3 regions of the Methylobacterium sp. JK268 genome follow, and region 2 is predicted to be linked to each of the others. Evidence: predicted binding sites of a transcription regulator. Region 2 holds the regulator's gene; each other region holds the start of a gene.
What was found. Region 2 encodes LexA, which represses DNA repair genes until DNA is damaged. Its sites were predicted from a motif close to TGTTCNNNNTGTGTTCNG; they were not measured.
Positions count from the first base shown of each region.

Region 1: the regulator LexA is predicted to act here: its motif matches at 2,381-2,398, upstream of recA (recombinase RecA).
Region 3: the regulator LexA is predicted to act here: its motif matches at 2,197-2,214, upstream of ACW9J6_RS21385 (DUF3072 domain-containing protein).

Region 1 is NZ_JBSVZN010000009.1:22,875-26,926, reverse strand. Features, by position in the region: gene ACW9J6_RS11285 (caspase family protein) at 1-2,017, shown strand, start outside; gene recA (recombinase RecA) at 2,457-3,548, shown strand; gene uxuA (mannonate dehydratase) at 3,729-4,052, opposite strand, start outside.
Region 2 is NZ_JBSVZN010000019.1:41,344-45,395, forward strand. Features, by position in the region: gene ACW9J6_RS20315 (hypothetical protein) at 1-413, shown strand, start outside; gene ACW9J6_RS20320 (hypothetical protein) at 504-872, shown strand; gene lexA (transcriptional repressor LexA) at 1,018-1,737, shown strand; gene ACW9J6_RS20330 (HD-GYP domain-containing protein) at 2,076-3,152, shown strand; gene ACW9J6_RS20335 (glycerophosphodiester phosphodiesterase family protein) at 3,200-3,955, opposite strand; gene ACW9J6_RS20340 (RidA family protein) at 3,952-4,052, opposite strand, start outside.
Region 3 is NZ_JBSVZN010000021.1:19,765-23,816, reverse strand. Features, by position in the region: gene ACW9J6_RS21400 (response regulator) at 1-376, opposite strand, end outside; gene ACW9J6_RS21395 (MarR family winged helix-turn-helix transcriptional regulator) at 381-1,016, opposite strand; gene ACW9J6_RS21390 (branched-chain amino acid aminotransferase) at 1,208-2,095, shown strand; gene ACW9J6_RS21385 (DUF3072 domain-containing protein) at 2,226-2,471, shown strand; gene ACW9J6_RS21380 (Flp family type IVb pilin) at 2,690-2,887, shown strand; gene ACW9J6_RS21375 (hypothetical protein) at 3,157-3,600, shown strand; gene ACW9J6_RS21370 (LysR substrate-binding domain-containing protein) at 3,619-4,052, opposite strand, start outside.

The sequences.
Region 1 (4,052 bases), on a different contig from region 2:
GGGCGGCCTCGCCCTCGTCGAGGCGGAGCCGGGCGCCCTCGTCGCCTTCAACGCCGCTCCCGGCACGGTGGGCCCGCCCGAGACCGGCCCCTACGGCGCCTACGCGCAGGCTTTGGTCGAGATGATGCGCGAGGGCGGCCTCGCGCCCGCCGACCTGTTCGAGCGGGTGCGGCTGCGCGTCGCCGAGGTGACGCGGGGGGCCGAGATGCCCTGGCACAGCGCCCGGATCGAGGCGCCGTTCCGCTTCTTCGAGCGCACCGCCGAGGCGCCGCCGCTCCCGGCGCCGGGCGACGACCGCCGGCCCCTCGCCGAGATCGGCGCCCGGGAGGCCTTCGCGCGCTGCGTCGAGGAGGACACGCTCCCGGCCTACGAGGGCTTCCTCCAGGCCTATCCGCGGGATCCGCTCGCCAAGCGGGTGCGCGCCATCGTGGCGGCGCGGCGCGAGGCGCTGACCTGGCGCCGCACGCGGGTGGCCGACACGCCGGAGGCCTACTGGTCCTACATGCGGCGCTACGCGCGCGGGCCCCACGCCTCCGACGCCCGGCGGCGCCTGCGGGAACTCGCCGCCGCGGCCGAGCCGCCCCCGGATTTCGCGGTCCTCGCCTACGACGTGCCGCCGCCCCCGCCCGAGGAGGTGGTCTATGTCGAGCGCCCGGTCCTCGTCCTCGACGACCCGGAGGACGACCTGCCGCCGCCCCCGCCGCTCTTCCTGCCGCCGCGGCCGGCCTACCTCGTCGCGCTGCCCCCTCCCCCGCCGGTGACCGAGGCCTACATCCTGCCGACGCCGGTCTTCGTGCCGGTCCCGGTCTACGTGCGGCCGCCCGAGGCCGTGGTGCCGCCGCCCGGCGACGCGCTCTACCCGCACATCCACGACCGGCGGGCGATCGAGGAGATCAACGCCGCGAACGCCGCCCACGGTGGCCTCTCCGCCGGGACCGTGGCGGCGGGCGTCGCGGGGGCGGCCCTGGGCGCGGCCCTCGCCACCCGGGTGGCGCTGCCCCCCTCCGTGTCGCAGAAGGCGGCCCTGCGCCCGAGCCTGCCGCCGGGCGCCGCCCCGCCCGGTGCGGCCCAGGCTCCCGCGATGCCGGCCCGGCCGCCGCTCCCCCTCCCCGGCCAGCCCGGAATGCCGGCCGCCGCGATCGGCCAGCCCTTGCCCGGCCAGCCCTTGCCCGGCCAGCCCGCCCCTCCCGCCCCTGCGCCCCTGCCGCAACCCGGACGCCCCGGCGCGCCCCCGCTCCCCGTCCCCCCGCAGGCGGCGCGCCCCGCGCCTGGAGCACCGGCCGCCGCCACCGGCCAGCCCCTGCCGGGCCAGCCCGCCCCTCCCGGCCCCGCGCCCCTGCCGCAACCCGGACGCCCCGGCGCGCCCCCGCTCCCGGCACCCCAGCAGGCGGCGCGTCCCGCGCCCCCTGCGCCGGCCGCTACGATCGGCCAGCCGGCCGGCCCTGGTGCGCGACCCGGGCCGCAGGCCGGGCGCCCCGTCCCACCACCATCGGACCAGCCCGCACCGTCAGTCCGGCCGCAAGGGCTGCCGCCCCACGCAGGCCCGCGCCAGGCGATGCGGCCGCTGATGGTCCCGTCCGGGCAGCCGCCGCTCTCCGAGGCCCGGCCGCTCGGCAGGCCCGGTCGCGCCGCCCTCCCACCCGCGCCGGTCGCGCCGCGGCCAAACCCGGCGGATCTCGCCCGGCAGCAGCAGATGCGCCAGGATCAGGCCGCCCAGGCGCAGCGGGCCGCGGCCGCGCAACGCCAGCAGCAGATGATGATGCACCAGCAGGCGGCCCAGGCCGCGGCACGCCAACAACAGGCGGCGCAGGCTGCCGCGCGCCAGCAGCAGATGATGCAGCAGCAGGCGGCCCAGGCTGCGGCGCGCCAGCAGCAGGCCGCGCAGGCGGCCCGGCAGCAGCAGATGATGCAGCGCCCGCCGCCGATGCCGCATCCCGCGCCGCAGCCCCACCCGGCCCCGCAGGCTCGTCCGGGCGGAGGGGCATGCGGCCATCCCGGACAGCCGCCCTGCCGGTGAGAGAATCCCGTCTCCCGTGCGGGCCCGCGGATTTGCGCTTCGGGTCGTGCGCATACCCTCTCTCCGCGTGCGCAGGGCTATCCGGGGACAATGTGAGGCACTTCCCCCATCTCCCGAGTGGGAGAGGGGATCTGGCGCGAACCGGAATGGCATAGTTTGTTGTTGAATGAGCGTTTTTTGGAGACCAAGGCGCCCTCGAAGCGACCTTAGGTTTTCCGCGGACAGGGCTGGCGCGTGCGGGGAGAGGAGACGCAGGTTTTGCCTGCTCTGTGCACACGATCGGCGAAACGGGAAAGGTGAGAAGCGCGCCGTCTCGGGGGTACCCGACACGCATGGCGGCCCCCCGATCCGCCCTTGCCGGGCAAGAACAAAACGGGTACACGAGAGGGACCGCGCGCATTGAGAATCCCTTCGTCCCCGTGCCATAAGGACCCGTCAGATGGCTCAGTCCTCGCTGCGACTGGTGGAAAACCCGACCATGGATAAAGACAAGTCGAAGGCGATCGATGCCGCGCTCGCCCAGATCGAGCGCGCCTTCGGCAAAGGTTCGATCATGCGCCTGGGCAAGGGCGACAAGGTGCAGGAGGTCGAGACCGTCTCCACCGGGTCGCTCGGGCTGGACATTGCGCTCGGCGTGGGCGGCCTTCCGCGCGGCCGGGTGATCGAGATCTACGGCCCGGAATCCTCGGGCAAGACGACGCTGGCGCTGCACACCATTGCGGAAGCCCAGAAGAAGGGCGGCGTCTGCGCCTTCGTGGATGCGGAGCACGCGCTCGACCCGGTCTACGCCCGCAAGCTCGGGGTGAACCTCGACGACCTGCTGATCTCGCAGCCCGACACGGGCGAGCAGGCGCTGGAGATCACCGACACGCTGGTGCGCTCGGGCGCGATCGACGTGCTGGTGGTGGACTCGGTCGCCGCACTCACGCCCCGGGCCGAGATCGAGGGCGAGATGGGCGACCAGCAGCCGGGCCTCCAGGCCCGCCTGATGAGCCAGGCCCTGCGCAAGCTCACCGGCTCGATCTCGCGCTCGAACTGCATGGTCATCTTCATCAACCAGATCCGGATGAAGATCGGCGTGATGTACGGCAGCCCCGAGACCACCACGGGCGGCAACGCGCTGAAGTTCTACGCCTCGGTGCGCCTCGACATCCGCCGCGTCTCGACGCTGAAGGACCGCGACGAGGCGATCGGCAACAGCGTCCGCGTCAAGGTCGTCAAGAACAAGGTGGCGCCGCCGTTCAAGCAGGTCGAGTTCGACATCATGTTCGGCGAGGGCGTGTCGAAGGTCGGCGAGTTGATCGACCTCGGCGTCAAGGCCGGCATCGTCGAGAAGTCGGGAGCCTGGTTCTCCTACGACAGCCAGCGCCTGGGCCAGGGCCGCGAGAACGCCAAGGGCTTCCTGCGCGACAACCCGGACATCGCCAACCGGATCGAGCTGGCGATCCGCCAGAACATGGGCCTCGTCGCGGACAAGATCCTGGAGAACGCGGTCCCGACCGCGGAGGATTACGACGAGGGGGCGGCGTAGGCCGCGCCCTCGTCGATTGGGACCTTTGGGGGCCGCCGCGGGAGACCGCGGCGGCCCTTCCCGTGCCGCGTGCCGTGAATCCGCAAGCCCGTGCGCGAGAGGGATTCCCCGCGCCATGACTCTCCGAGCGCCTTGCCTCACATCGCGCAGCAACGGCAATGCCTTGCGAGCGCGTTCGATTTAGAGCGGAAGCCCCTCCACGGCGGCGAGCGCCACCATCACGCCGCGCAGCTCCGCGAGGCCGCGCAGGCGCCCGATCAGCGGGTAGCCGGGGAAGGTCGGCTTGCCGATGTCGTCGGCGAGTTCGTGCCCGTGGTCGGGCCGGAACGGGATGCGCCAGTCGGCGCGACCCTCGGCCCGGCGGAGCGCCTGCTCGGCGAGCAGCGCGCGCACCACCGCCACCATGTCCACATCGCCGCCGAGATGCTCGGCCTCCATGAAGGAGCCGTCGGGCTCCTTGGCGACGTTGCGCAGATGGGCGAAGTGGATCCGCCCCGCGAAGCG
Region 2 (4,052 bases):
CCGAGAACGCGCTGCGTGCGATCGTCGACAACACCACCCTCCCGGCCGCGGGCCTCGCGGCCGCCGGACCGCTCCTCCCCGGGCTCCCGGCGGCGCCGGTCCAGGCGCGGACCAGCGGCCGCGGCAGCCGCGGCCCGCGGGCGAACTCGGCCAAGGGCCGCCTCAAGACCCTGCTCGAGACCTGCGGCCCCCAGGGTCTCACCAACGCGCAGATCGCCCGGCAGCTGCCGGATGTCGCTCCGGGCACCCTGAACACGTATCTCAGCGTCATGGTCGCGAGCGGCGAGGCCATCCGCACGGGCGACTTCTACACCTCGGGACGCCCCTCGGCCGAGACGGCGGACGAGACCGACGAACCGGAGGACGAGCAGGGCGAGGCGCAGGAGGACGAGGACGCCGAAACGCTGGGATGAGGCGCCCCGGACATCCGGCGGTTCCGGCATGGCCGCAGGCATTCCGCTATGCTACATGACCCTGCGAGAGGGGACGACGAAGGGGGCTCGATGGACGTCGAGGCGCTTCTCAGCGAGGTTCGCCGGCGGATCGCCGAGCTGGAATTGCGCTCGACCGCCCAGGCCGAACGCGTGGCGGAGTTGAACCGTCGCGGCGAGGAGGCGAGCACCGCCGAGGCGCAGCTCTGGGGCGCCATCGACGCCCTGACCGTGCTCAGGGGAGCACAATGGGCCCTCCAAGACCTGCGCGCCGCCGAGGCGAGCGACGGCGACGCGCTCGGCCACACGGCCGAAGCCGTCGAGGCCAGCCAGCAGGCCATTGCGGGGCGGCGGCACGGCGACGTGTTCCTGACCGCCTCCGACGAGTCGCTCGTCACCCTCGTGCGGGAGAAGATCCGCGTGAGCGCCCGCGGACGATGACACTCTGTCCCGCCGCGCCGCAGAGAGCAGGGCGGGGATCATGGTTCCTCCCGTCACGCTACCGCTTGCGGAACACTTGAAGAACGCTTAACCTGTTCGCGATTTGTTTCGTATCGCGCGTCGGCGCAGGCGATGAGAGTGACCCATGCTCACCCGTAAGCAACTGGACCTGCTGCGCTTCATCCAGCAGCGGATGCGCGAGACGGGCGTGCCGCCATCCTTCGACGAGATGAAGGACGCCCTCGACCTGAAGTCTAAGTCGGGCATCCATCGTCTGATCACCGCGCTGGAGGAGCGGGGCTTTCTGCGCCGCCTGCCCAACCGGGCGCGGGCGATCGAGGTGATCCGCATCGCCGAGACCGCGGCAAGCGCGCCGGGCGAGGTCGTCCGCTTCACGCCGAGCGTGGTCGAGGGCGGCCGGGCGGGGGCGCCGGTCAAGCCTGCCGCGATGCCGGTGGCGCTGCCCCTCGACGAGGGCGTTCGCGCGGTCGGCATCCCGGTCATGGGCCGGATCGCTGCCGGCACGCCGATCTCGGCGATCCAGAACCAGAGCCGCACCCTCGCGATGTCCCCGGACATGCTCGCGGGCGGCGAGCACTACGCCCTGGAGGTGCGCGGCGACTCGATGATCGAGGCGGGCATCCTCGACGGCGACCTGGTGGTGATCCGTCGTCAGGACACCGCCAATACCGGGGACATCATCGTCGCCCTGATCGACGACGAGGAAGCCACGCTCAAGCGCCTGCGGCGGCGCGGCTCCTCGATCGCTCTCGAGGCCGCGAACCCGGCCTACGAGACCCGCGTGCTGGGGCCGGACCGCGTCCGCATCCAGGGACGTCTGGTGAGCCTGATCCGCAAGTACTGATCGCTCGCATTTGGTCGGAACGCCCACGAGCCCGCGCGACGGCGATGGCCGCGCATCGCGGCCCCCCGCCGAACCCGTCATAATCTCGCGCGATCAGCTTACGGGAGTGTCGGACACCCGCGGCGGAAGGCGCGGCGGGATTTGGAAAGGTCATCTGCGGCAGGGCGGCCGGAAACGACTGCTTCGTCGTCGGTGCCGGCGGTCGTGTTGGTCGGATATCGAACCAACCCGGCCGACGCCAAGGGATGTTTAACGTCCCTGTGCGGTAAAATCAGGTCTGACCGGCGGGTCAAGGCGGTGGCACGGCCGCTCGTGAGGCCGGACTGCGGGATCTCGCCATGGCGGACGGTTTCATCCTCCTGATCGCGGATGCGTTCGCACCGGCGCGTCGCCTCGCGGATGGCCTCGCGCGGCTCGCCCCCTGCCTGACCGTCGGACTGGAGGACCCGCTGCCGAACGGGCAGGCGGCCGTTGCGGTGGTGCCGCTGGGTCGGGCCGAGGTCGCGGATCCCGCGCGCCTGCGACGGTCCGTCAGCCTCCTGCGGGCGCGGGGAATCGCCGGCCTCGGCCTGGCGCGGGATCAGGCGACCCTTGAGGTCGCCCGGGAGATCGGGTTCGCCAAGCTCCTGCCGGCCTCGGCGCCCTGGACGACCATCGCCGCCGCGGTGACGCACCTCCTCGCCGCGCACAAGGCCGCCCGCGCGAGCGGGCCCGATTGGCTGGTGCGGGCGCGGGCCGCCGAGGCCGACCACCTCGTCCACCGGGTGTTCGCGGCGGCCGCCGATGGGGCGCCGCCCTCGCCGCAGGACGTCGACACCGGCACCGAGATCGTCCTCGACGCGGTCAGCGAGGGCGGGATCCGCGCCTGGCTCGACGTCATCCGCCACCACCAGGTCGGGGTCTACCAGCATTCCCTGGGCGTCGCCGGCTACGCGGGGGCGCTGGCGGCCCGGCTCGGCTTCCGGCACCGGGACGAGCTCCGCCTCGTCCGGGCGGCCCTGCTGCACGATGTCGGCAAGTCGCGGATCCCCCTCGCCATCCTGGACAAGCCGAGCGGCCTGTCGGAGCAGGAGATGGCCGTGATGCGCACCCATCCGGTTCTGGGCGCCGACCTGCTCGCCGGGCAGCCGGGCTTCGACGCCGAGACCCTCGACGCCGTGCGGCACCACCACGAGCTGCTCGACGGCTCCGGCTATCCGGACGGGCTCGCGGGGGCGGCGATCGGCGACCTCGTCCGCCTGGTCACGATCTGCGACATCTTCTCGGCCCTGACCGAGCGGCGCCCCTACCGCTCCCCGATGCGGGCCGCCGAGGCCTGGGGCGTGATGGAGGCGATGGGCCCGAAGCTCGACGCCGACCTGCTCGCCGCCTTCAGGGTCGTCGCGCTCGCATCCGAGACGGCGGACGCCACCTGAGCGGGGCGGGCGGTCGGGGGGACCGCGCGGCTCGCGCGGGGGACGGGTCAGGCCCGAAACCCCTCGAACACCATCTGGTCCGCGTGGGCCCGCGCCCGCGCCATCTGCTCGGGCGTGCGCACCGTCCAGGTCATGACCGGCCGCCCCCCGAGGAGGCGGGCGAGATGCGTCGGCGCGTTCGGCAGGTCGTCCACCCGCCAGGACAGGAAGTCCGGCCGGCTCTCGGCGAAGTGCAGGAGCTGGGCGAGGCCCGTCCGGGCCGCCTCGCTGAGGCCGGCGTAGGAGGGGTCGTCCTGGCGGCTCTCGGCCACGATGCCGCGCGGCAGGCCGGGCGCGAGGTCGGCCAGCGCCCCGACGATGGCGGGATCGAAGCTCTTGAGCGCCACCGGCCCCGCATAGGCCGCCACCACCGCGGCGACGCGCCGGGCGAGGGCGAGGTCGCCGTCGAACCGGGACTTGACCTCGATGACGAGCGGCGTGCGCCCGGCGATCCGGGCGAGGAAGTCCGGCAGGGACGGGATGCGCTCGGCGCTCCCCGCCACCGCGAGAGCCGCGAGAGCGGCGGCGTCCCGCTCGCGCACGCGGCCGGGCTCGCCCGCGAGGCGGCCGAGGCCGTCGTCGTGAAAGACCATCGCCTCGCCGTCCCGGCTGAGCTGCACGTCGCACTCGATCGCGTAGCCGCCGGCAATCGCCGCCTCGGCCGCCGCGATCGTGTTCTCGGGGATCCCCGCGGCGCGGTCGTGGAGCCCGCGATGGGCGATCGGGCGGGCGGTCAGCCAGTCGGGGGCGAGCGGCGGGTTCATCGGACCTCGAACATGCCCTCGACCTCGACCACCGCGTCGAGGGGCAGTTCGGCGACGCCGACCGTCGAGCGGGCGTGGCGGCCCCGCTCGCCGAGCA
Region 3 (4,052 bases), on a different contig from region 2:
TGAGCCGCAGGATCAGCTCGCGGGGCTCGAAGGGCTTGGGCAGGTAGTCGTCCGCGCCGATCTCCAGTCCCGTCACCCGGTCGTTGGGGTTCGAGCGGGCGGTGAGCATCAGGATCGGCACCTGCGAGGTCAGGCGGATCTGGCGGGCGTAGTCGAACCCGGTCTCGCCCGGCATCATCACGTCGAGGACCAGGGCGTCGAAGACCAGATGGGCGCCCTTCGCCCGCGCCTCCGCGGCGCTCGCCGCCGCCGTGACGCGGAATCCCTGATCGTAGAGGAAGCGCGAGAGCAGGTCGCGCAGGCGCCGGTCGTCGTCGACGACGAGGATGTGGGGCGCGTGGTCGGGCAGGTCCGCCCGGGCGGCGAGCGCCGTCATCGCCTCACGCCTCCCCGGCGGAGCGCAGCTCCGCCCCGGAGCGCAGCTCCGCCCCGGGGCGGACCGCGTCCGGCGCGCCGACCAGCCGGCCCACCGCCGCCCGGTTGTCCGGGTCGATCATCGCCAGGAGGAGGCGGCTCGCGGGGAGGCGGGCGCCCGGGCCGGCCTCGGCCAGCGCCCGGCGCACCCGCTCGCCCTGGACGCGGGCGAGGTCCGCCGCGAGGCGCCGCCCCTCGGGCGTGCAGGTGAGGAGCCGGTGGCGGCGGTCGCTCGTGCCGGCCCGCTGCGCGATGTAGCCCGTCTCGATCAATTCCTTGAGCACCCGGTTGAGGCTCTGCTTCGTGATGCGCAGGATATCGAGGAGTTCGGCGATCGTGAGGCCGGGATTGCGCGCCACGAAGTGCAGCACCCGGTGATGCGCCCGCCCGAACCCGTACTCGGCCAGGATGCGGTCGGGGTCGGAGACGAAGTCCCGGTAGGCGAAGAACAGGAGCTCGATCAGGTCGTAAGGGTGGGCGGCCTCGGGCGGCTCGCCGTCGGGGCGGTCCTCGTTGGCGGCCCGCAGCGGCGCGGCGCCCGCGGGGGCGAGGTCCCGCGGGGCGGGCCGGGTCCGGGCCACGGGGTTTCCGGTCCTGTCCATGCTCTCGCCCCGCTCGCGCGGCCCGCCGGGAGGCGGCCCGATTTACGTCAGCCTTGTTGACATATCTCAGCCCGGTTGATACCCGTCAACCCCGCTGGCGCAACGAACGTACGCGATCCGTGCCGTCGGAGCACGAAGATTGCGAGCCAGCCCGCCCTCGCGGAAACGAACCGCAACCGAGGATCAACGTCATGTCCGTTATCCCCTTCGACCAGCGTGAAGGCCACATCTGGTTCGACGGCCGCATGGTGCCGTGGGCGGACGCGAAGATTCACGTACTCAGCCACGGGCTGCACTACGGCTCCTGCGTGTTCGAGGGCGAGCGCGCCTATGGCGGCCGCATCTTCAAGAGCACCGAGCATTCCCAGCGCCTGCGCCGCTCGGCGGAGCTCCTCGACTTCGAGGTGCCGTTCTCGGTGGCCGAGATCGACGCCGCCAAGGCGCTCGTCCTCAAGGAGAGCGGCCTCAAGGACGCCTATCTGCGCCCGGTGGCGTGGCGCGGCTCGGAGATGATGGGCGTCTCGGCGCAACACAACACCATCCACCTCGCCATCGCGGCCTGGGAATGGCCGAGCTACTTCGACCCGGCCACCAAGATGAAGGGCATCCGCCTCGACATGGCCGAGTACCGCCGGCCCGACCCGCGCACCGCGCCCTCGTCCTCGAAGGCGGCGGGCCTGTACATGATCTGCACCATCTCCAAGCACCGGGCCGAGAAGAAGGGCTACGCGGATGCCCTGATGCTCGACTGGGAGGACAACGTGGCCGAGTGCACCGGCGCCAACGTGTTCTTCGTCAGGGACGGGGCGATCCACACCCCGCTCGCCGACCGGTTCCTGAACGGCCTCACCCGCCAGACGGTGATCGAGCTGGCCCGCCGCCGCGGCATCGCGGTGATCGAGCGGCGGATCCGGCCCGAGGAATTGGCGGATTTCTCCGAGTGCTTCATCACCGGCTCGGCCGCCGAGGTGACCCCGGTCGCCGAGGCCGGTCCCTACCGGTTCGTGCCCGCGGACCTGACCCGCACGCTGATGGACGATTACAGCGCCGAGGTGCAGCCCCGGGCGGAAGCCGCCTGAGGACCTGCCCGGCCGCGGGGACGACCCGCGGCCCACGCGGGGTTGCCCCCGCGGCCGGGTTCGGCCGCGGAACACGACGGCGCGCGGTGCGTTCTCGCTTCGAGAACATTACGCGAACACAGGAGTCGTGATGACCAAGGCCCAGCAGGCGCCGAACCCGAAGACCGCGGCGCCCGAGGCGCAGGAGCCCTCGAACCGGATCAAGGACCCGAAGGACTGGACGACGGGCGGCGAGCCGATGACCGGCGCGCAGGCCTCCTACCTCAAGACCTTGTCGGAGCAGGCCGGGGAGGAGGGCGCCTACGATCCGGATCTCGACAAGGCCGAGGCCTCCGAGCGCATCGACGCCCTGCGCAAGGCCACCGGCAAGGAGTGAAGGCCGGGCGGAGGTCTGTCCGGGACGGGAAGTGTCCCGGGATCGACGTTTCCGGGATCCTCTTAACTGACGGTGAGGAGTTCCCCTGCATTCTGTCCGCACCTGCAAGGCTGTCCGGAGACACTTGAGGCGCCGCGAGGCCCACCCCCGCTCGGGGGCGGGAGGCGCCGCGGATGTCGCCGGACGGTCGTGCTTCGCTTGGCGAAGGGGAGGGGGTCGTGCTCGGAAGATGGCTGCGCCGCGGCACGGTCCGGCGATTCCTGCGCGATGCGGCGGGGGCGACGGCGATCGAGTACGGGATCCTGGTCTGCTTCATCTTCCTGGCGCTGATCACCGGGATCGCCGCCTTCGGCAACTCGACCGGCAACATCTACAGCAACATGAGCAACCGCGTGACGGGCGTGCTGTCGCGCTAGAGCATTGTCCGACGAAGTGGATACCGGTTCGTCGCAGAGAACGCCTAAAAATCAAAGACCTGGAGCCGTGTCCGATGGCAACGTGATCGGATTCTGCTCTGGAGACCGCTGGTGTGACAACCTCCAGGGCCGTGTGCGACGGTCCGGGCCCGATTCGTCGTCGATCCTGCGGCGGACGCAGGCCGCCGGAGCAGGCATCCCGTTCCATCCCAGCGGGACGCCTGATCCCGCCCGGACCGGCGCGCGACCCGGAGGAAGAGGGCCGATCCATGGAGACCGCGATCCTCACGGCGGCGACGGGCCTGGCCGGTTCCCTGGTGGGGGCGATGTCGTCGATGGCGACGACTTGGCTCACCCAGCGCGGCCAGCAGCAGGCGCAGCAGCGGGCGCAGGAGGCCGCCAAGCGCGAGGCGCTCTACGAGGCGTTCATCGCCGAGGCGGCCCGGTGCCTGGCCGATGCCATGACCCACGACCCGGACGGCCCCGAGCTCATCGTCGGCCTCTTCGCCCTGATCGGGCGCATGCGCCTGCGCTCGTCGCGCCCGGTGATCGCGGCGGCCGAGCGCCTGATGCAGCACGTGGTCGAAACCTACACCTCGCCCAACCTGACGTTCCACGAGATCCGCCTCAAGTTCGAGGCGGGCGAGATCCCGGACCCGCTCGCCGCGTTCGGTGAGGCGTGCCGGCGGGAGCTGGAATCCCTGGGGCCGTGAGCCGGAACCCGGTGCCGCCTACGCCGCGTCGACCCCGAGATTGTCGAGGCATTGCCGGATCTGGCCCGCGAGCGCGTCCGCCAGCGGCAGGGGCGCGGCGCCCCGGTGGCGCAGGAGGCCGACCCGGAAGGCGGGCAGCGCCGGGAACCCGTCGGCGGGCGAGAGGATGCGCATCCCGGGCCGGAGCGCGCTCTCGGGCAGCACCGAGACCGCGAGCCCGGCCAGCACCGCCGCGCCCACCGCCGTGGAGCTCCAGCTCACGAACAGGATCCGGCTCGGGCGGGAGACCCGCTCCAGGGCCGCGAGCGCCGCCGCGCGCCAGATGCAGGCCGGGCGCCCGAGCGCCAGCGGCAGCGGCGTCTGCGCGTGGGTGGCGTGGCGGCTCGACCCGACCCAGAGCAGGGCCTCGGTGCGCAGCGTCTCGATGCTGCCGCGCTGGCGCGCCTCCGTGA